3 regions of the Streptomyces sp. NPDC045431 genome follow, and region 2 is predicted to be linked to each of the others. Evidence: predicted binding sites of a transcription regulator. Region 2 holds the regulator's gene; each other region holds the start of a gene.

Region 1 (6,920 bases), on a different contig from region 2:
GTGCTGTTCCTGCTGACGCTGGCGGGCCTGCAGGCGGGCTGGCTGGCCGTCGGCGGAGCGCTGATGTCGCTGGAGGACGGCCTGGTGGACCCGCTCATGGCGATGGCGGGCGCCCTCGGCGTCTGCCTGGGCCTCGCCGTCGTGATCCCGGCCGTGTTCGCCGTGGCCTTCGCCGTCCGCCGTGACCGCGTGGCGCGCGAACTGCTCGCCCAGTGGGCGTCCCTCGACAGCGACCCGCCGCGCGACGCCGCCTTCCGGGTGCCGGTGCTCGGCCTGATCTGGTTCCTGCTCTCCTTCGCACTGTGCGCGTCGGGCCTCTGGCTCTGCTTCGCGGTCCCCGCCTCCGCCCGCCCCGGCTCCACGACGTACGCCGAGGTCGCCGCCCTCATGGGCGTCGGCCTCATCCTGTGGGTCCACGGGCTGATCGCCGTGACCAAGGCGGTGGGCCACTACCGCTGGGCGGTACGCCTGGGGGCGCGCCGCCCGCAGGCCGTGCGGTGAAGCCCCTTACGCCGGGCGTCCGATCAGCATCGTGGGCGCCCCCGCCACCCGGGTCAGGAAGACCGTCGCCGCGTTCGGGCCCTTCGGCTTCAGCTTGCGGCGGAGCTCTTCCGGTTCGACCGCGGAGCCGCGCTTCTTGACCGTCAGATGGCCCACTTCCCGCTCCCGCATGAGGGACTTGAGCTTCTTGACGTTGAAGGGGATCCGGTCGGTGATCTCGTACGCGGTGGCGTACGGCGTCGGGCGCAGCTCGTCCGCCGTGATGTAGGCGATCGTCTCGTCGAGCAGCCCGCCGCCGAGCTCCTCGGCGACCTCGGCGACCAGGTGGGCGCGGATGACCGCGCCGTCGGGCTCGTACAGGAAACGGCCGACCTCGCGGACCGGCGGGTTGGGCAGGCCGCGGCCGTCGAGGGTGTGCGGGCCCGGGAGCAGCGTGGCGGTGACCGCGCCGGGGCGGGTGCCGAACCAGAGGACGGCCTCCTTCACGTCGCCGCCGTCGGAGATCCACTCGGCCTCGGCCTCCGGCGGCACCGTCTCGTGCGGGATGCCGGGGGCGATCTTCAGCGCGGCGTGCGGCGCCCCGAGCGCCGTGCCGACGGCCCAGGACAGCGGCGGCGAGTACGCCTCGGGGTCGAACACGCGGCCCCGGCCACCGCGCCGGGCCGGGTCCACGAAGACCGCGTCGTACCCGGAGGTGTCGACCTCCGTGACGTCCTCGCAGCGCACCTCGATCAGGTCGGCCAGGCCCAGCGCCTCGGCGTTCGCGCGGGCGGCCCCGGCGGTCAGCGGGTCCCGGTCCACGGCCAGGACCCGGATCCCCGCGCGGGCCAGCGCGATGGCGTCGCCGCCGATGCCGCAGCAGAGGTCCGCGACGCCGCGTACGCCCAGCTCCTTGAAGCGCGCCGCGCGGTAGGCGCCGACGGAGGCCCGGGTCGACTGCTCGACGCCGTTGGGCGTGAAGTACATCCGGTACGCGTCCTCCGCGCCGAACTTCGCCACCGCCCGCTGCCGCAGCCGGGCCTGTCCGATCGCCGCCGTGACCAGCTCGGCCGGGTGGTCCCGGCGCAGCCGGGAGGCGACGGCGAGTTCCTGGGACGGGTCGTAGTCGCGCAGGGCGGCCAGCAGGAGCTGGCCCTCGTCGGTGAGGAGCGCGGAGAAGGCGGCGAGATCGGTCACCCGCCCCATTGTGGGCCAGGTGGGCGATGGTGCGCGCGGGGCGGCGGTGTCGCCCGGGCGGCGGGGCGCGGCGCTGACAGGATGCGGCGCCATGCAGCTAGTACGACAAACGGAACAAATGCCGTCGGTCGCGAGGGGGTGGTGGCCCCGGCGCGCCGCCGCCGTGCTCGCCGCTCTCCTCCTCGCCGCACTCGCCGCCTGCGGTGACCCCGCCTCCGGACGGGAGGACGTCGCCCCCGCCGGCGGACAGCCCGAGCCGCGCCAGGGCGGCGGGGCCGCGGCCGCCGGACCGGCCGGCGCGCTGGCCGCGTACGTCGAGAGGGTCAAGCGCGCGCAGGCCGCCCGCGCCGTCGCCGCCCGCAAGTGGGGGCTGAAGCTCACGCCGCTGGCCGCGCCCCCGCCGCCCACGGCCGCCGAGAAACCGAAGATCACCTTCCGTAAGGGCTTCGGCGTGGGCGACCCCACCCTGCCGCCCGTCTTCACGACCGTCCCCACCAAGGAGCGGATCGTCTTCCTCACCATCGACGACGGCGCCGAGAAGGACCCCGAGCTGGTGCGGATGATGGACGAACTCGACATCCCCTACAGCGCGTTCCTCAGCGACTACCTCATCAGGGAGGACTACGGCTACTTCAAGAAGATGCAGCGCACCGGTGTCGCCCTGCACAACCACACCCTCAACCACCGCTACATGCCCGCCCTCTCCTACGCGGAGCAGAAGCGCGAGATCTGCGGCCAGCAGGACGTCATCGAGAAGCGCTACGGCACGCGCCCGCCGCTCTTCCGCCCGCCGTACGGCAACTACAACGGCGACACGCTGCGCGCCGCCCGGTCCTGCGGCGTCAAGGCCGTACCGCTGTGGGCGGCCGAGGCGTTCCCCGACCACATGGAGTGGCGCGAGTGGGACCGGGACCTGCACCCCGGCGACATCATCCTCACGCACTTCCGGGGCCGGGAGGACTGGAAGGGCAGCATGGCGGACATGATCCGGTACGTCATGAACGTCGTGACGGCGAAGGGCTACGCCGTCGCGAAGCTCGAGGACTACGTCTGAGGACCCCGTCGCGGAGGACCCCGCCGAGGGCGGCGAGAACACGCCGCGCCGTCGTGAATTGGCACTCCGCTTGACCGAGTGCTAATCGCGGTCATAGTCTCGGCTCTGGCACTCCCCACCGGAGAGTGCCAACACAGCGACGGGCAGGTCCGGCACCCGCGACGACGGATCCACCTGGTCGCCACCTCAGACAGTTAACCCCGTGAGATCTCCGAAGGGGGAGGTCGGATCGTGACGACCACCAGCTCCAAGGTTGCCATCAAGCCGCTCGAGGACCGTGTCGTGGTCCAGCCGCTCGACGCCGAGCAGACCACGGCCTCTGGCCTGGTCATCCCGGACACTGCGAAGGAGAAGCCCCAGGAGGGCGTCGTCCTCGCCGTGGGCCCGGGCCGCTTCGAGAACGGCGAGCGCCTGCCGCTCGACGTCAAGACCGGCGACATCGTGCTGTACAGCAAGTACGGCGGCACCGAGGTGAAGTACAACAACGAGGAGTACCTCGTCCTCTCGGCCCGCGACGTGCTCGCGATCGTCGAGAAGTAATTCACCCCGCTTTTCCCGAAGCAGAGATGCTTTGAGCTGCGCCCCTGGCCGCCCCGCTCTCCACAGCGCCGGGCGTCGAGGGGCGCGGTTCGTTCGAGAGGACTGACTCAGCCCCATGGCGAAGATCCTGAAGTTCGACGAGGACGCCCGTCGCGCCCTCGAGCGCGGTGTCAACAAGCTCGCCGACACCGTCAAGGTGACCATCGGCCCCAAGGGCCGCAACGTCGTCATCGACAAGAAGTTCGGCGCGCCCACCATCACCAACGACGGTGTGACGATCGCCCGCGAGGTCGAGCTCGACGACCCGTACGAGAACCTCGGCGCCCAGCTGGTGAAGGAGGTGGCCACCAAGACCAACGACATCGCTGGTGACGGCACCACCACCGCCACCGTGCTGGCCCAGGCGCTGGTCCGCGAGGGCCTGCGCAACGTCGCCGCCGGCGCCTCCCCGGCCGCCCTGAAGAAGGGCATCGACGCCGCGGTCAAGGCCGTCTCCGACGAGCTGCTCGCCACCGCGCGCCCGATCGACGACAAGGCCGACATCGCCGCCGTGGCCGCGCTCTCCGCGCAGGACCAGCAGGTCGGCGAGCTCATCGCCGAGGCGATGGACAAGGTCGGCAAGGACGGTGTCATCACCGTCGAGGAGTCCAACACCTTCGGCCTGGAGCTCGACTTCACCGAGGGCATGGCCTTCGACAAGGGCTACCTGTCCCCGTACATGGTGACCGACCAGGAGCGTATGGAGGCCGTCCTCGACGACCCGTACATCCTGATCCACCAGGGCAAGATCTCCGCGATCGCCGACCTGCTCCCGCTCCTCGAGAAGATCATCCAGGCCGGCTCCTCCAAGCCGCTGCTGATCATCGCCGAGGACGTCGAGGGCGAGGCCCTGTCCACCCTGGTCGTCAACAAGATCCGCGGCACCTTCAACGCGGTCGCGGTCAAGGCCCCCGGCTTCGGCGACCGCCGCAAGGCGATGCTCGGCGACATGGCCGCCCTCACCGGTGCCACCGTCGTCGCCGAGGAGGTCGGCCTCAAGCTCGACCAGGTCGGCCTGGACGTGCTCGGCACCGCCCGTCGCGTGACGGTCACCAAGGACGACACCACCATCGTCGACGGTGGCGGCAAGTCCGAGGACGTCACCGGCCGCGTGGCGCAGATCAAGGGCGAGATCGAGTCCACCGACTCCGACTGGGACCGCGAGAAGCTCCAGGAGCGCCTCGCGAAGCTGGCCGGCGGCGTGTGCGTGATCCGCGTCGGCGCCGCCACCGAGGTGGAGCTGAAGGAGCGCAAGCACCGTCTGGAGGACGCCATCTCCGCGACCCGCGCCGCGGTCGAGGAGGGCATCGTCTCCGGTGGTGGCTCCGCGCTGGTCCACGCCGTCAAGGTGCTCGAGGGCAACCTCGGCAAGACCGGCGACGAGGCCACCGGTGTCGCGGTCGTCCGCCGCGCCGCGGTCGAGCCGCTGCGCTGGATCGCCGAGAACGCGGGCCTCGAGGGCTACGTCATCACCTCGAAGGTGGCGGAGCTCGACAAGGGCCAGGGCTTCAACGCCGCCACCGGCGAGTACGGCGACCTGGTGAAGGCCGGCGTCATCGACCCGGTCAAGGTCACGCGCTCCGCGCTGGAGAACGCCGCGTCGATCGCCTCCCTCCTGCTGACCACCGAGACGCTCGTGGTCGAGAAGAAGGAAGAGGAGCCGGCGGACGCGGGCCACGGCCACAGCCACGGCCACGCCCACTGACGTCACCCGACGCAGTAGTACGCGGTAGTACGCGTTACGCCAGAGGCCCGGTGCCCCCGTCGCGGGGGCACCGGGCCTCGGTGCTGCTCCGGGCGGCTACGCCGACCTGGTCAGCTGCGAGGGCCGCACGGGGTCGGCGAACGGCACGCCCGCCGCGTACCGCTCCAGCTCGTCCAGCGCCTGGTCCGCCATCCGGTGCAGCTCGTTGCCGAGCGAACCGGCCACGTGCGGCGTGAGCAGCACGTTCGGCAACTCGTACAGCGGCGAGTCCGGCGGCGGCAGCTCCGGGTCCGTCACGTCCAGGACGGCGTGCAGACGACCGGAGCGCAGGTGCGCGAGGAGGGCCTCCTCGTCGACGAGCGAGCCGCGCGAGGTGTTGACCAGCGTCGCCCCGTCCGGCATCGCCGCCAGCTGGCGCGGCCCGATCATCCGGTACGTCGACGGCAGCTGCGGCGCGTGGACGGAGACGACCGACGCGCGGGCGCACAACTCGTCCAGGGTCACCGGCTCCACGCCGAGCGCCGCCGCCCCGGCGGCGTCCACGTACGGGTCGTACAGCAGGACCCGCAGGTCGAAGGGGCGCAGCAGCTCGATCACGCGGCGGCCGATGCGCGAGGCGCCGACGATGCCGACGGTACGGCGGTAGTTGCCGGCGGCGGCGAGCTCCTCGTGCCAGTCGTGCGCGGCGCGCAGCTGCGCGTACCGCCGGGCCGAGGGCAGGACGTGCTTGCCGGCGAGGAGGATCGCGGCGAGCGTGTACTCGGCGACGGGCAGCGCGTTGGCCGCGGCCGCCGAGGTGACGGTGATGCCGCGCGCCCAGCAGGCCCCGGTGACGTGGTGCTTGACCGACCCGGCGGCGTGGACGACGGCGCGCAGGCGCGGGGCCCGGTCGAGGACGGCGGCCGTCAGCGGGGTGGCGCCCCAGCACGTGAAGAGGACCTCGGCCTCGGCGAGGGCGGCCGCGACACGGGGGGTGGGATCGGTCAGGTCGTGGGCGACGAGGTGCGGGTCGGTACGCGACAGGGCGGCGAGACGGGCGCGGTGCGCGTCGGTGAACAGGCGGTCCGCGATGCCGGGGCCCATCGCCAGGAGGACCGTCGGCCGGTTGTCGGTGGCGTGGTGCATGGTGGAAACCGAGCTCCTCACTTGACGCTGCCGGCGGTCAGGCCGGCTTTCCAGTGGCGTTGGAGGGAGACGAACGCAACGACCAGGGGGACGACGGCGAGCAGGGAGCCGGTGACGACGAGGGGGTAGAAGTCCGGTTCGGCGTGGGCGTTGCTGTTCCATGCGTACAGGCCGAGGCTCAGCGGGAAGAGCTTCTGGTCCGAGAGCATCACCAGGGGGAGGAAGAAGTTGTTCCAGATGGCCGTGAACTGGAAGAGGAAGACGGTCACGAAGCCCGGCATCACCATGCGCAGCCCGATGGACCAGAAGGTGCGCAGCTCGCCCGCCCCGTCGATACGGGCGGCCTCCAGCGCCTCGCCGGGGATGTAGCCGGCGCTGAAGACGCGGGAGAGGTAGACGCCGAAGGGGTTGACCAGGACCGGGATCAGCACGGCCCAGTAGGTGTTGACGATGCCGGTGCTGCTGGCGAGCAGGTACATGGGCAGGGCGAGCGCGGTGGTGGGGACGAGCACGCCCAGCAGGACGGTGCCGAAGAGCTTCTCCTTGCCCCGGAAGTCGTACTTGTCGAAGGCGTAGCCGGCGGCGACGCAGATCAGCGAGCAGACGAGGGCGCCGCCGCCCGCGTACAGCAGGCTGTTGAGGTACCAGCGGAAGTACACGCCGTCGCCGTACTCGGCGAGCCGGGTCAGGTTGCCGGACAGGTCGAAGCCCTCGAAGGAGAGGGCGTCCCCGCCGAGCAGCCCGCCCGCGTCCTTGGTGGCGGCCGTGACCAGCCAGACG
Region 2 (6,920 bases):
ACGAGCAGGTCGCAGCCCTCGGCGAGCGCGTACACGCCGTCGCACAGCCGGGTGTCCATGACGAACGCGAACTTCTGCCCGCGCCGCACCTCGCTGACGTCCTCCAGGCGTACGCCGCCGAGCCGGCCGTCGCGCTGGAGGCGGCCCACGTCGGGGCCCTTGATGCCGTGCTCGGCGAGCTTGGCGGGCAGCATGCGGCGGCCGTCGGGCTCGGTCAGCCGGTAGCCGAAGGACTCGACGGGGTGCGAGAGGCGGCGCGCCTCGAGGGTGAAGGCGCGGGTCTCGGCGAGCACGCCGTCGTCGGCGACCGGTGCCTCCGTCAGCCGCACGGTCTCCCGGTAGGCGGTGGCGTACCGCAGGCGGTCGAAGAAGCGCTGCCCGCTCGCCGGGTAGTGCGCGGTGACCGGATGCGGGACCTTGTCGAGGTTGATGCGCTGGATGACGCCGGCGAGTCCGAGGGAATGGTCGCCGTGGAAGTGGGTCACGCAGATCCGGTTGATGTCGTGCGCGGCGACCCCGGCGCGCAGCATCTGGCGCTGGGTGCCCTCGCCGGGGTCGAAGAGCAGGCCCTCGCCGTCCCAGCGCAGGAAGTAGCCGTTGTGGTTGCGGTGGCGGGTGGGCACCTGGCTGGCGGTGCCCAGCACCACGAGTTCACGGACCGACATCGGTATCGACTACCCGGGGGGCCAGTTGAGGCCGCGGCCGCCGAGGACGTGCGCGTGGGCGTGCCAGACGGTCTGCCCGGCGCCGGTGCCGGTGTTGAAGACGATGCGGTAGCCGGTGGAGTCGATCTTCTCCTCCGCGGCGACCTCACCGGCCTCACGCAGCACGTCGGCGGCGATCTCGGGCGCGGCGGCCGCGAGCGCGGCGGCGTCGCGGTGGTGCGCCTTGGGGATCACCAGGACATGCGTGGGCGCCTGCGGGTTGATGTCGCGGAAGGCGACGGTGGTCTCGGTCTCACGGACGATCGTGGCCGGGACGTCCCCCGACACGATCTTGCAGAACAGACAGTCGTCCTGCGGCTCTCCGGCCATGCTCCGGCCCCTTCTCGAATCGGATCATCTCGAATCGGATCATCACTACGGACGCAGCTTATCCGTGACGATCACGACCAGCGCCCGGTCCTCCCCAGCAGCAGGGCGGTGGCGGCCGTCCCCGCGGTGGAGGTGCGCAGCACGCTGCGCCCCAGCCGGTACGGCCGTGCGCCCGCCTCCGCGAAGGCGGTCAGCTCCTCGGGCGACACACCGCCCTCGGGCCCGACCACCAGGACGATCTCGCCGGTCGCGGGCAGGTCGGCGGTGGCCAGCGGCTCGGCGCCCTCCTCGTGCAGGACGGCGGCGAAGTCGGCGGCGGCGAGCAGCTGCGCGACCTGCTTGATGGAGGCGGCTTCGGCGACGTCCGGGAAGCGCAGGCGGCGGGACTGCTTGCCGGCCTCGCGGGCGGTGGCACGCCACTTGGCGAGGGACTTGGCGCCCCGGTCGCCCTTCCACTGGGTGATGCAGCGGGACGCGGCCCACGGCACGATCGCGTCGACGCCGGTCTCGGTCATGGTCTCGACCGCGAGCTCGCCGCGGTCGCCCTTGGGCAGGGCCTGCACGACGGTGATCCGGGGGCTCGGCCCGGGCTCGGCCCGCACCTCGCTCACGGCCACGTCGAGACGGTCCTTGCCCTCGACGGCGGCGACGGTGCCGTACGCGCCGGTGCCGGCGCCGTCCGTCAGGACGATCTCCTCCCCGACGCGCAGGCGGCGTACGGAGACGGCGTGCCGCCCCTCGGGTCCGTCGAGGGTCACGGTGCTCCCGCCGGTGACCCGGTCCAGGTGCTCGACGACGAACACGGGCGCGGTCATGCGGCCCCCCGCAGCGCGAGCGTGGCCGCCGCGGCCCGCAGTTCGGTGGTGAGCACCTCGACGAGCTGGGCGGCGGGCAGCTCGCGGGCGAGCCGGTGCCCCTGGCCCGCCCACAGCGCCATGCCCTGCGGGTCGCCCGCGGCGGCCGCGGCCTTCCGCAGGCCGCTGGTGAGGTGGTGCACCTCGGGGTACGCGGCCGGGGCGTACGGCCCGTGTTCCCGCATGAACCGGTTCACCAGACCGCGCGCGGGCCGCCCCGAGAAGGCCCGGGTCAGCTCGGTGCGCGTGAACAGCGGGTTGGTCATGGCCTGCTTGTGCAGGGTGTGCGCGCCCGACTCGGGGCAGACCAGGAACGCCGTGCCGAGCTGCGCGGCCTGCGCGCCCGCCGCGAGGACGGCCGCGATCTGGCTGCCGCGCATCAGCCCGCCGGCGGCGATCATCGGTATCTGGACGGCCTCGCGGACCTGCGCGATGAGCGCGAGCAGCCCGGTGCCGCACGCGTCCGTCCCCGGATCGTCGCGGTGCGTCCCCTGGTGGCCGCCGGCCTCGACGCCCTGGACGCAGACGGCGTCGGCGCCCGCGAGCTGCGCGGCCAGCGCCTCCTCGGCCGAGGTGACGGTGACAACGGTGTACGTGCCGACGCGGGCGAACGCGTCGAGGGTCTCGCGGGTGGGGCAGCCGAAGGTGAACGACACCACCGGCACCGGGTCGTCGAGCAGGATCGCCAGCTTGGCCTCGTAGCCGTCGTCGCGTCCGGCGTCCGGGTCGCCGAGCGGTGTGTCGTACCAGTTGGCCTCCCCGGCCAGCTGGTGCCGGTACACGTCGACGGCGGCGGCGTCGGCGTGCCCGGGCTGCGGCATGAAGAGGTTCACCCCGAAGGCCCGCGAGGTCAGCCCCCGGACCTGTGTGACCTCCTGGTACATGCCGTCGGCCGTTTTGTAGCCGGCGGCGAGGAAACCGAGCGCGCCCGCCTCGGACACGGCGGCGACGAGCTGCGGGCAGGAGGCACCACCCGCCATGGGTGCCTGCACGATCGGGTACCGGCAGAGATCGGTCAGTGCGGAGGACATGCACGCATGGTGTCACGCCACGGGTCCGCCTCCGAATCCCGCCCGCCCCCGGTTCCGCCCCCTGGTCCGCTGGGGTGCCTCCCGGGGGCTCGCCCCCTCCGGAACGCCCCGGAACACCCCCCGGAAGGCGCCCGGACCACCGGGGCCCGGAACGCAGCCGACCGGGGGCGCAGGCCCCCGGTCAGCACCGGTCAGCATCGATCACCGCTGGATCCACCCGCGGATCACCGACGGCTAGCGTCCGTTGAACGCGTCCTTCAGGCGCGAGAAGAGCCCCTGCTGCCCCGGCTGGAACTGACCCGTCGGCCGCTCCTCGCCCCGCAGCTTCGCCAGCTCACGCAGCAGCCGCTCCTGCTCGGCGTCGAGCTTCGACGGCGTCTGGACCTCGACGTGCACGATGAGGTCGCCGCGTCCGCCGCCCCGCAGGTGGGTGACGCCCCGCCCGTGCAGCGGGATCGACTGACCCGACTGCGTACCGGGCCGGATGTCGACCTCCTCCATCCCGTCCAGCGTCTCCAGCGGGCACTTCGTGCCCAGCGCGGCCGCCGTCATCGGGATGGTCACCGTGCAGTGCAGGTCGTCCCCGCGCCGCTGGAAGACGGCGTGCGGCAGCTCGTGGATCTCGACGTACAGGTCGCCGGCGGGGCCGCCGCCCGGGCCGACCTCTCCCTCGCCGGCCAGCTGGATGCGGGTGCCGTTGTCGACACCGGCCGGGATCTTGACCGTGAGCGTACGACGGGACCGTACGCGCCCGTCGCCGGCGCACTCCGGGCACGGCGTCGGCACCACGGTGCCGAAGCCCTGGCACTGGGGGCAGGGGCGGGACGTCATGACCTGGCCCAGGAAGGACCGGGTCACCTGGGAGACCTCGCCGCGGCCGCGGCACATGTCACAGGTCTGCGCCGACGTACCGGGCGCGGCGCCCTCACCGGAACACGTCGTACAGACGACGGCGGTGTCGACCTGGATGTCCTTCGTCGTACCGAAGGCGGCCTCGTTGAGGTCCACCTCCAGCCGGATCATCGCGTCCTGGCCGCGCCGGGTCCGCGAACGCGGGCCGCGCTGGGACGCCGTACCGAAGAAGGCGTCCATGATGTCGGAGAAGTTGCCGAAGCCGCCGGCGCCGAAGCCTGCGCCCGCTCCCGCGCCGCCGGAGGCGGACAGGGGGTCGCCGCCGAGGTCGTAGACCTGCTTCTTCTGCGGGTCCGACAGCACCTCGTAGGCGGCGTTGATCTCCTTGAACCGCTCCTGCGTCTTCGGATCGGGATTGACGTCCGGGTGCAGCTCGCGCGCGAGCCGCCGGAACGCCTTCTTGATCTCGTCCTGGGACGCGTCGCGGCGTACGCCGAGTACGGCGTAATAGTCCGTGGCCACTACGACTCCGCCAGGATCTGTCCGACGTAACGTGCCACTGCGCGTACCGCTCCCATCGTTCCGGGGTAGTCCATGCGGGTCGGTCCGACCACGCCGAGTTTGGCGACTGCCTCGTCGCCCGAACCGTAGCCGACCGCGACGACGGACGTGGAGTTCAGCCCCTCATGGGCGTTCTCGTGCCCGATGCGTACGGTCATCGCCGAGTCCTTGGCCTCGCCGAGCAGCTTCAGGAGCACCACCTGCTCCTCCAGCGCCTCCAGCACCGGCCGGATCGTCAGCGGGAAGTCGTGCCCGAAGCGCGTCAGATTGGCGGTGCCGCCGATCATCAGCCGCTCCTCGGTCTCCTCCACCAGCGTCTCCAGCAGCGTGGCCAGCACCGTGGAGACGGTCCCGCGGTCCTCCGTCTCGAACGACTCGGGGAGGTCCTGCACCAGCTGCGGCACATCGGTGAAGCGCCGCCCCACGACACGGCTGTTCAGCCGCGCCCGCAGGTCGGCCACGGACTGCTCGCCGAACGGCGCGGGGCAGTCCACCATGCGCTGCTCCACCCGGCCCGTGTCCGTGATCAGCACCAGCATCAACCGGGCCGGGGCCAGCGACAGCAGCTCCACGTGTCGCACGGTGGAGCGCGTGAGGGACGGGTACTGGACGACCGCGACCTGCCGGGTCAGCTGCGCCAGCAGCCGCACCGTACGGCCGACGACGTCGTCCAGGTCCACCGCGCCGTCCAGGAAGTTCTGGATCGCGCGGCGCTCGGGAGTCGACAGCGGCTTGACGCCCGCGAGCTTGTCCACGAAGAGCCGGTAGCCCTTGTCCGTGGGGATGCGGCCCGCGCTGGTGTGGGGCTGGGCGATGAAGCCCTCCTCCTCCAGCACCGCCATGTCGTTGCGCACGGTGGCCGGCGAGACGCCGAGGTTGTGGCGCTCCGTGAGCGCCTTGGAGCCGACGGGCTCCTCGGTGCCGACGTAGTCCTGGACGATGGCGCGCAGCACCTCGAGTCTGCGTTCGCTGAGCATCGCGCGCACCTCCAGCTGGCTTCGGTTACTCGGTGTCCATTGGCACTCGACGGGTCCGAGTGCCAGGTATCACCCGGCCAGTGTACGGCGCCGGGGTACGCCCCTAGCAAGGGCGGCGGCCACGCTACCGCGCTAGCGTCACGGTATGGACGTCAGCTGGGAGGACTTCGGATGGGAGCGGCTCGCCGACGGTGTGGGCCGTCGGCGGCTGCCCGTCTGGGACGCCACCACCGCCCTGGTGGCCGGTGAGGACGCGGCTCTGCTCTTCGACACGGGGGCCACGCTCCGCGAGGGGGCGGAGATCCGGGGGCAGGCGCAGAAGCTGCTCGGCGAGGGGCGGAGGGTGACGCATATCGCACTCAGCCACCCCCATTTCGATCATGTGCTGGGTACGGCGGCGTTCGCGGGGGCGGAGGTGTTCGGCGCGGTCGGCGTCGACACGCTGCTGGCCCGTGAGCGGGACGATCTGCGGGCGGACGCGGTCCGGCACGGGGTGGCCGCCGCGGAGGCCGTCGAGGCGGTGGACGTGCTGGTCAGGCCGCACCACCTGGTGACCGGCGAGTGGACGCTCGACCTGGGTGGGCGGCAGGTGCTGCTGGCCAACGTGGGGCCGGGTCACACCGGCCACGACCTGGTGCTGCTGGTGCCCGGCGCCCCGGAGGTCGTCTTCTGCGGGGACCTGGTGGAGGAGTCGGGCGACCCCCAGGCGGGCCGGGACGCGATCCCGTCGCGCTGGCCGGCCGCGCTGGACCGGCTCCTGGAGCTGGGCGGGGAGGACGCGCTGTACGTGCCGGGGCACGGCGCGGTGGTCGACGCCGCCTTCGTACGCGCCCAACGCGATGAGCTGGCCCGGCGGTTCGGGGTGTCGTAGCGTCTGCCGAATGCGCAGTTACGACCCTGATCTGACGCCCTCGTGGAAGCGGCCGCCGGCCCCGGTGCCGGAGGTGCCCGCCGAGCCGGATCTGGTGGTGGAGGAGGTGGGGACCGGTTTCTGCGGGGCGGTGATCCGCTGCGAGGCGGGGACGGTGACCCTGGAGGACCGGTTCGGCAAGCACCGGGTGTTCCCGCTGGCCCCGCGCGGGTTCCTGCTGGAGGGCCGCCCGGTCACCCTGGTCCGCCCGTCCTCCGCCGCTCCGGTACGGCCCACCCGTACCGCCTCGGGTTCGATCGCCGTCCCCGGCGCACGCGCGCGGGTGGCCCGCGCGGGGCGCATCTATGTGGAGGGCCGCCACGACGCGGAGCTCGTGGAGCGGGTGTGGGGCGACGACCTCCGCGTCGAGGGCGTGGTCGTCGAGTACCTGGAGGGCGTCGACGACCTGCCCGCGATCGTCCGCGACTTCGCGCCCGGCCCGGACGCCCGCCTCGGGGTCCTGGTGGACCACCTGGTGCCGGGCTCCAAGGAGTCACGCATCGCGGCACAGGTCACGGACGCCCACACGCTGGTCGTGGGGCACCCGTACATCGACATCTGGGAGGCCGTGAAGCCGTCGGCGGTGGGCATCCCGGCGTGGCCCGCTGTCCCGCGGGGCCAGGACTGGAAGACGGGCGTGTGCCGCGCCCTGGGGTGGCCGGAGAACACGGGAGCGGCGTGGCGGCACATCCTGTCCCGGG
Region 3 (6,920 bases), on a different contig from region 2:
TGCGTCGCCGCGTCGATGTCGAGCATCCGCACACCGGGCTCGGAGATCCCGCGCCGCACCGCCTCCCGGTCGCCGTCGCTCAGCGCCGCGCACACCCACAGCGCCCCCGCGTCCGGCCCGATCGCGGACAGGCCCGAGACCAGCCCGCCCCCGCCTCGCCGGGCGTCGAGCGTGCCGTCCGCACGCGGCACGTAGCTGACCGGACCTCTGTTCGAAGCAACGAGAATCTGGGGCGCCATGGAGACGAACCTAGCCCGTAGCCGAAACGCTCAAACGTACGCCCGTCACGCCACGCGCCGCCGTCGTGTGTACTCCGCCACACTCGCCATCGGCGGCCGCTCCTCCGTGTCCACCGCGTGCGTCCGCGGCACGAACCCCGTCTCCCCCCGGTCGAACTGCGTCAGCCGCGGCCGCACCAGGTGCCCCCGCGACAGCCGCAGCTGCGCCGTCCGGTAGATCGCCGCCGCCATCCGCCCCAGCGCCCGGTCGTCCTGGTGCCGGTGCTTGCGCACGCCCACGTCCACCTGGGCCAGCGCGTCGAGCCCCACCGTGTGCAGCGCGTCCACCAGCAGGCCCAGCTCCACCCCGTACCCCACCGGGAACGGCAGCCGCTCCAGCAGCGAGCGCCGCGCCGCGTACTCGCCGCCCAGCGGCTGGACGAACCCGGCCAGCTGCGGCCAGTGCAGGTTCAGCAGCGGCCGCGCCACCAGCTCCGTCACCCGCCCGCCCTGGCCGACGGCACCGCCCAGCGGCCGGTCGTACATCGCCTTCACGAGCTGCACGGACGGGTCGGTCAGCAGCGGCCCCACGATCCCGGTCACGAAGTCCGCCGAGAAGTCGACCAGGTCCGCGTCGACGAAGCACACGATGTCGCCGCTCGTCACGAACAGCGACCGCCACAGCACCTCGCCCTTGCCGGGCAGCGCCGGTATCCGGGGGAGTATCGCGTCCCGGCGCTCCACCCGCGCCCCGGCCGCCCGCGCCACCTCCGCCGTACGGTCGGTCGAGCCCGAGTCGATCACCACCAGCTCGTCCACCAGCGGCACGGCGCCGGACATCAGCTCGCGGCGGATCACGGTGACGATCTCGCCGACCGTCGCCTCCTCGTTGAGCGCCGGCAGGACGACACTGACGGTCGTACCGCGGGTCGCCCCGCGTTTCGCAGCGAGCAGCTGGTCGAGCGGTCGCTCCGCAACGGACCAGGACCGCCGGTCCAGCCAGCGCTCCACCTCTTCCAGCACGTGATCTCCATCTCGCGTATCGGACGACCATCTCGAGCGTCCAGGGGTTCGGTTACAGTCTTGAACAACGCGGATGGCCGACACATGTCGGGTCCCCCGCGCACACAATCGAATACCGCTCATCCAGAGGGGCAGAGGGATACGGCCCGTTGAAGCCCCGGCAACCCTCCAGTCGGCACTCGCACATCTGCGCAACGCGAGGCCCCGGCTAGGGAAGGTGCCAAATCCGTCTCATGGCGAAGTGCGCCATGAGGAAGATGAGGAGAAAGGGCCTCGCCTCCATGGCTGTACAGACCGTCGCCACCCCGGACACCACCCAGAACGTCGACCTCGGGCCCGCCTCCGCGCTCTCCTGTCGCGAATGCGGTGAGCGCTTCGCCCTCGGCCCCCTCTTCGCCTGCGAGCAGTGTTTCGGGCCGCTCGAGATCGCGTACGACCTGCCGAGCGGCGACCCCGAGGCCCTGCGCAAGCGGATCGAGGCCGGGCCCGCGAACATCTGGCGGTACGCGCCCCTGCTGCCCGTCCCCGCCGACGTCGCGGACAAGCCGAACCTGAACCCGGGCTGGACCAAGCTCGTCCAGGCCGACAACCTGGGCCGCGAGCTCGGCGTCGAGCCGGGCAAGCTCTTCGTCAAGGACGACTCCGGCAACCCGACGCACTCCTTCAAGGACCGCGTCGTCGCCCAGGCCCTGGAGGCCGCCCGCGCCTTCGGCTTCACCACCCTGTCCTGCTCCTCCACCGGCAACCTGGCGGGCGCGGTCGGCGCCGCCGCCGCCCGGGCCGGCTTCCGCTCCTGCGTGTTCATTCCGCACGACCTGGAGCAGGGCAAGGTCGTCATGGCCGCGGTGTACGGCGGTGACCTGGTCGGCATCGAGGGCAACTACGACGACGTCAACCGCTTCTGCTCCGAGCTCATCGGCGACCCGCTCGGCGAGGGCTGGGGCTTCGTGAACGTCAACCTCCGCCCGTACTACGCGGAGGGCTCGAAGACGCTCGCGTACGAGATCTGCGAGCAGCTCGGCTGGCGGCTGCCCGACCAGATCGTCATCCCGATCGCGTCCGGCTCGCAGCTGACGAAGATCGACAAGGGGCTGCAGGAGCTCATCAAGCTGGGCCTGGTCGAGGACAAGCCGTACAAGATCTTCGGCGCGCAGGCGGAGGGCTGCTCCCCGGTGTCGGCGGCCTTCAAGGCCGGCCACGACGTCGTACGCCCCCAGAAGCCGAACACCATCGCCAAGTCGCTCGCCATCGGCAACCCCGCCGACGGCCCGTACGTCCTGGACATCGCCCGCCGCACCGGCGGCGCGGTCGAGGACGTCAACGACGAGCAGGTGGTCGACGCGATCAAGCTGCTGGCCCGTACGGAGGGCATTTTCGCCGAGACGGCGGGCGGTGTGACCGTGGGTGTGACCAGGAAGCTGATCGAGGCGGGCGTGCTGGACCCGTCCCTCACCACCGTCGTGCTCAACACCGGCGACGGCCTGAAGACCCTGGACGCCGTGGCTCCGACGACCGGCCCCACCGCCACGATCCGCCCGAGCCTGGACGCGTTCCGCGACGCCGGCCTGGCCTGACCCGACCTGAGCTCGTACTGAAAGGCATCACGACATGAGCGTCAACGTGCGCATCCCCACCATCCTCCGCACGTACACGGGTGGCCAGGCCGAGGTCCCGGCGGAGGGCGCGACCCTCGCCGAGGTCATCGAGTCGCTGGAGAAGAACCACCCGGGTATCGCCGCCCGCGTCCTGGACGACCAGGGCAAGCTGCGCCGCTTCGTCAACGTGTACGTGAACGACGACGACGTCCGCTTCGAGCAGGGTCTGGAGACCGCCACGCCGGACGGCGCGGGCGTGTCGATCATTCCCGCCGTGGCCGGCGGTTGCTAGCCCAGGGATAGCGCTTTCCGGAATTGCCCCCTCCGCACACGGTGCGCAGGGGGCATTTCCGCATGGTTGAGCGCGGTAGAGTTGGGGAAGCCCCCGCCGCCGGTCATGTCACGCGCATATGAATTCACGCCCCGGCGCGACAAGATGCAGTCAAAGTACCCGTGCCTGATGCGCCGAATGTGCGCTTTGCCGGGCCCGACTTGCCCAGGATTCTGGCGAATTCCGCCTACTTTTCCGTTCACGCGTGCTCGGAATTCTCGTCCGATTGACCTGTTGCAGACGGCAGTTGGACAGATACATTCAGCGGCGGTCGACGCGTTCCGGCGCACGCCCGTTCCTGTCAGCGGGTGAGGTCTGACCCGGGTCCGCGAAGTGCGGTCCTGTGCAAGGGCCAGTAATAGGGGAGTTAGGCATGGCTCAGGGCACCGTCAAGTGGTTCAACGCGGAGAAGGGGTACGGCTTCATCGCGGTCGACGGTGGTGCGGATGTATTCGTCCACTACAGCGCGATCCAGATGGACGGCTACCGCACCCTGGAGGAGGGTCAGCGAGTCGAGTTCGAGATCTCGCAGGGCCAGAAGGGTCCGCAGGCGGACATGGTCAAGCTCGCCGGCTAGCAGCAGACGCGTTTCGGCCAGCGACTTTCACAGTGGTGCCGAGGGGCCCGCATCCGCACAGGATGCGGGCCCCTCGCGCGTGCGCGCCCGCGTACACGCGTAGGGGATCGAGGGCTCCCGATCCCTGGGAGATCCCCGGGAGGAGCTTGCACTCGAAGGGGTCGAGTGCTAATCATTGGCGTTAGCACTCTGAAGGTGAGAGTGACAACGAAGGACCGAGTCGGTGAGGTCCGCAGGCCGGTGGGGCAAGGAACCACAGGGGCATGCAGGCCGTCCGTCGCGGGCGCCAGCGCGGTCCGGAGCATCCACCCCAGTCCGGGAGGACCACTTCACATGGCCAAGATCATCGCGTTCGACGAGGAGGCACGGCGCGGCCTCGAGCGCGGCATGAACCAGCTCGCCGACGCCGTCAAGGTGACCCTGGGCCCCAAGGGTCGCAACGTCGTCCTCGAGAAGAAGTGGGGCGCCCCCACGATCACCAACGATGGTGTCTCCATCGCCAAGGAGATCGAGCTCGAGGACCCGTACGAGAAGATCGGCGCCGAGCTGGTCAAGGAAGTCGCCAAGAAGACGGACGACGTCGCCGGTGACGGTACGACCACCGCGACCGTCCTCGCCCAGGCGCTCGTCCGCGAGGGTCTGCGCAACGTCGCCGCCGGCGCCAACCCGATGGCCCTGAAGCGCGGCATCGAGAAGGCCGTCGAGGCCGTCTCCGGTGCGCTGCTCGACCAGGCGAAGGAGGTCGAGACGAAGGAGCAGATCGCCTCCACCGCCTCCATCTCCGCCGCCGACACGCAGATCGGCGAGCTCATCGCCGAGGCGATGGACAAGGTCGGCAAGGAAGGCGTCATCACCGTCGAGGAGTCCCAGACCTTCGGTCTGGAGCTGGAGCTCACCGAGGGTATGCGCTTCGACAAGGGCTACATCTCGGCGTACTTCGCCACCGACATGGAGCGTATGGAGGCCTCTCTGGAGGACCCGTACATCCTGATCGTCAACTCCAAGATCTCCTCCGTGAAGGACCTCCTCCCGCTGCTGGAGAAGGTCATGCAGTCGGGCAAGCCGCTGCTGATCATCGCCGAGGACGTCGAGGGCGAGGCCCTGTCGACGCTGGTCGTCAACAAGATCCGCGGCACCTTCAAGTCCGTCGCCGTCAAGGCCCCGGGCTTCGGCGACCGCCGCAAGGCCATGCTGAACGACATCGCCATCCTCACGGGCGGCACGGTCATCTCCGAGGAGGTCGGCCTCAAGCTGGAGAACGCCGGTCTCGACCTGCTGGGCCGCGCCCGCAAGGTGGTCATCACCAAGGACGAGACCACGATCGTCGACGGTGCCGGTGACAGCGAGCAGGTCCAGGGCCGCGTCAACCAGATCCGCGCCGAGATCGAGAACTCCGACTCGGACTACGACCGCGAGAAGCTCCAGGAGCGCCTGGCGAAGCTGGCCGGCGGCGTGGCCGTCATCAAGGCCGGTGCCGCCACCGAGGTCGAGCTCAAGGAGCGCAAGCACCGCATCGAGGACGCCGTTCGCAACGCGAAGGCGGCCGTCGAGGAGGGCATCGTCGCCGGCGGTGGCGTGGCCCTGATCCAGGCCTCCTCCGTCTTCGAGAAGCTGGAGCTGGAGGGCGACGAGGCGACCGGTGCCAACATCGTGCGCCTGGCCCTGGAGGCCCCGCTGAAGCAGATCGCCGTCAACGGTGGTCTCGAGGGCGGCGTCATCGTCGAGAAGGTGCGCAACCTGCCCGTCGGCCACGGCCTGAACGCCGCGACCGGTGAGTACGTCGACATGATCGCCGAGGGCATCATCGACCCCGCCAAGGTGACCCGTTCCGCTCTGCAGAACGCGGCCTCCATCGCGGCGCTGTTCCTCACCACCGAGGCCGTCGTCGCCGACAAGCCGGAGAAGGCGTCCGCCCCGGCCGGTGGCGGCATGCCGGGCGGTGACATGGACTTCTGATCCCGCGCGGATCGGTAAGCCCGGTTACGGAACCGAGGGCGGCACTCCCCGACGTGGGGGTGCCGCCCTCGGGCGTTCCCGCGCCGCGGGCGTCATCGACCCGGGCCCCTCCGTCAGACCGTTTCGGTGCGGTCCTTCGGACCGTCGGCGAGGTGATCGAAGAACTCGTCGATCAGAGCGAGCAGCCCGGCCACGGCGTGCTCTTCGGTCTCGCGCGACCAGGGCTCCTCGGGACGGCCGTCGGGAAAGACCAGCTTCTCGGCCAAGAGCCAGTACACCAGGTTCCAGCCGTAGCCCAGCTTGGTGGCGAGCCACTCCCGGAACCCGTCCAGCAGGGCTCCTTCGGAGGCGGTGTCATAGCCGTTGAGGAACCCGACCACCGCATCGAAAGTGACCCTGCCGACGAACATCCCCGGGCGCTTCTTGAAGTGGGCCCAGACGTCCTGGTGCGACCGCGTCGGCTTGTCCCAGCCGCGCCCCCAGGCAGCGGGCATGTGCGCATCGCCGGTGCCGGCCCCCCAGGTGGAGTACGAGACCGCCTCCGGCCCCACGCCGAGAGCCGCGAGGACGCTGCCCACGCGGGCGGCCGAATCGACAGGCCCGCCCGACCGGGTCCACACGTGGGTTCCCGGAGCGTCCCCCTCGTGGTGGGTGACGACGAAGTCCGTCCCGTCCAGCACGAAGAACGCGGTCCGCACACTGCCGCGGCTGTCCCACGAGCTCTCGAGGGTCAGCCCCAGCCGCCGCGCCACCTCCTCCAAGTCCACCGAGAGCAGGGCCAGCGCACGCAACGGCCAGGCCACGCTCTGGTACATGGACACCTGCCGCACCGGGCTGCGCCCACCTGCCCGGAGTTCCGTCGTGGGCTCCCCGTCGCCCTGCCCATCCCGTTTCCTGATCACCTCGGTCACGAGGCACAGTCAACCAGTCGGCCCCCCGGGTGGCCTACGTGGCGGCCTGGTGGCCCAAGCGCGATCCCAGCAGGCCGTGCGGCAGGTACCCGGACCGGACACCGAGGTCCCACCCGTGGACCTGGACGGCGAGGCAGGCCAGGGCGAGGGGGCCGAGGGGGAGGAGGGACCGGGGCGCGGGATCACCGGCACCGGCCTCGACGCTCTCCCGGTACGCGACCAGCCGGGCGACGAGGGCGTCCTCGAAGGCGTGCTGGTCGTCGTCGAGCAGGACGCGGAGCAGCCGCTGGTCCGCGCTCAGCGCGTCGC

Evidence for each region. Region 2 encodes HrcA, which represses chaperone genes, less so after heat shock. Its sites were predicted from a motif close to TTNGCACTCNGNNNNNCNGAGTGCNAA; they were not measured.
Region 1: a site for HrcA is predicted at 2,790-2,816, ahead of groES (co-chaperone GroES). Genes of this name have one in related genera too.
Region 3: a site for HrcA is predicted at 3,926-3,952, ahead of groL (chaperonin GroEL). Genes of this name have one in related genera too.

The regions. Positions count from the first base shown of each region.
Region 1 covers NZ_JBEZAQ010000006.1:186,538-193,457, reverse strand. The annotation lists gene AB0A69_RS16285 (hypothetical protein) at 1-501, shown strand, start outside; gene AB0A69_RS16280 (class I SAM-dependent methyltransferase) at 508-1,686, opposite strand; gene AB0A69_RS16275 (polysaccharide deacetylase family protein) at 1,796-2,731, shown strand; gene groES (co-chaperone GroES) at 2,963-3,271, shown strand; gene groL (chaperonin GroEL) at 3,387-5,015, shown strand; gene AB0A69_RS16260 (hydroxyacid dehydrogenase) at 5,112-6,140, opposite strand; gene AB0A69_RS16255 (carbohydrate ABC transporter permease) at 6,158-6,920, opposite strand, start outside.
Region 2 covers NZ_JBEZAQ010000001.1:159,945-166,864, reverse strand. The annotation lists gene AB0A69_RS00655 (ribonuclease Z) at 1-665, opposite strand, end outside; gene AB0A69_RS00650 (histidine triad nucleotide-binding protein) at 675-1,034, opposite strand; gene AB0A69_RS00645 (16S rRNA (uracil(1498)-N(3))-methyltransferase) at 1,106-1,849, opposite strand; gene AB0A69_RS00640 (nitronate monooxygenase) at 1,846-2,919, opposite strand; gene dnaJ (molecular chaperone DnaJ) at 3,154-4,293, opposite strand; gene hrcA (heat-inducible transcriptional repressor HrcA) at 4,293-5,309, opposite strand; gene AB0A69_RS00625 (MBL fold metallo-hydrolase) at 5,455-6,180, shown strand; gene AB0A69_RS00620 (DUF3097 domain-containing protein) at 6,191-6,920, shown strand, end outside.
Region 3 covers NZ_JBEZAQ010000003.1:130,288-137,207, forward strand. The annotation lists gene AB0A69_RS09080 (trehalose-6-phosphate synthase) at 1-239, opposite strand, end outside; gene AB0A69_RS09085 (glucosyl-3-phosphoglycerate synthase) at 285-1,241, opposite strand; SAM riboswitch class I at 1,358-1,505, shown strand; gene thrC (threonine synthase) at 1,523-2,815, shown strand; gene AB0A69_RS09095 (ubiquitin-like small modifier protein 1) at 2,850-3,128, shown strand; gene AB0A69_RS09100 (cold-shock protein) at 3,541-3,744, shown strand; gene groL (chaperonin GroEL) at 4,078-5,700, shown strand; gene AB0A69_RS09110 (hypothetical protein) at 5,814-6,611, opposite strand; gene AB0A69_RS09115 (immunity 49 family protein) at 6,646-6,920, opposite strand, start outside.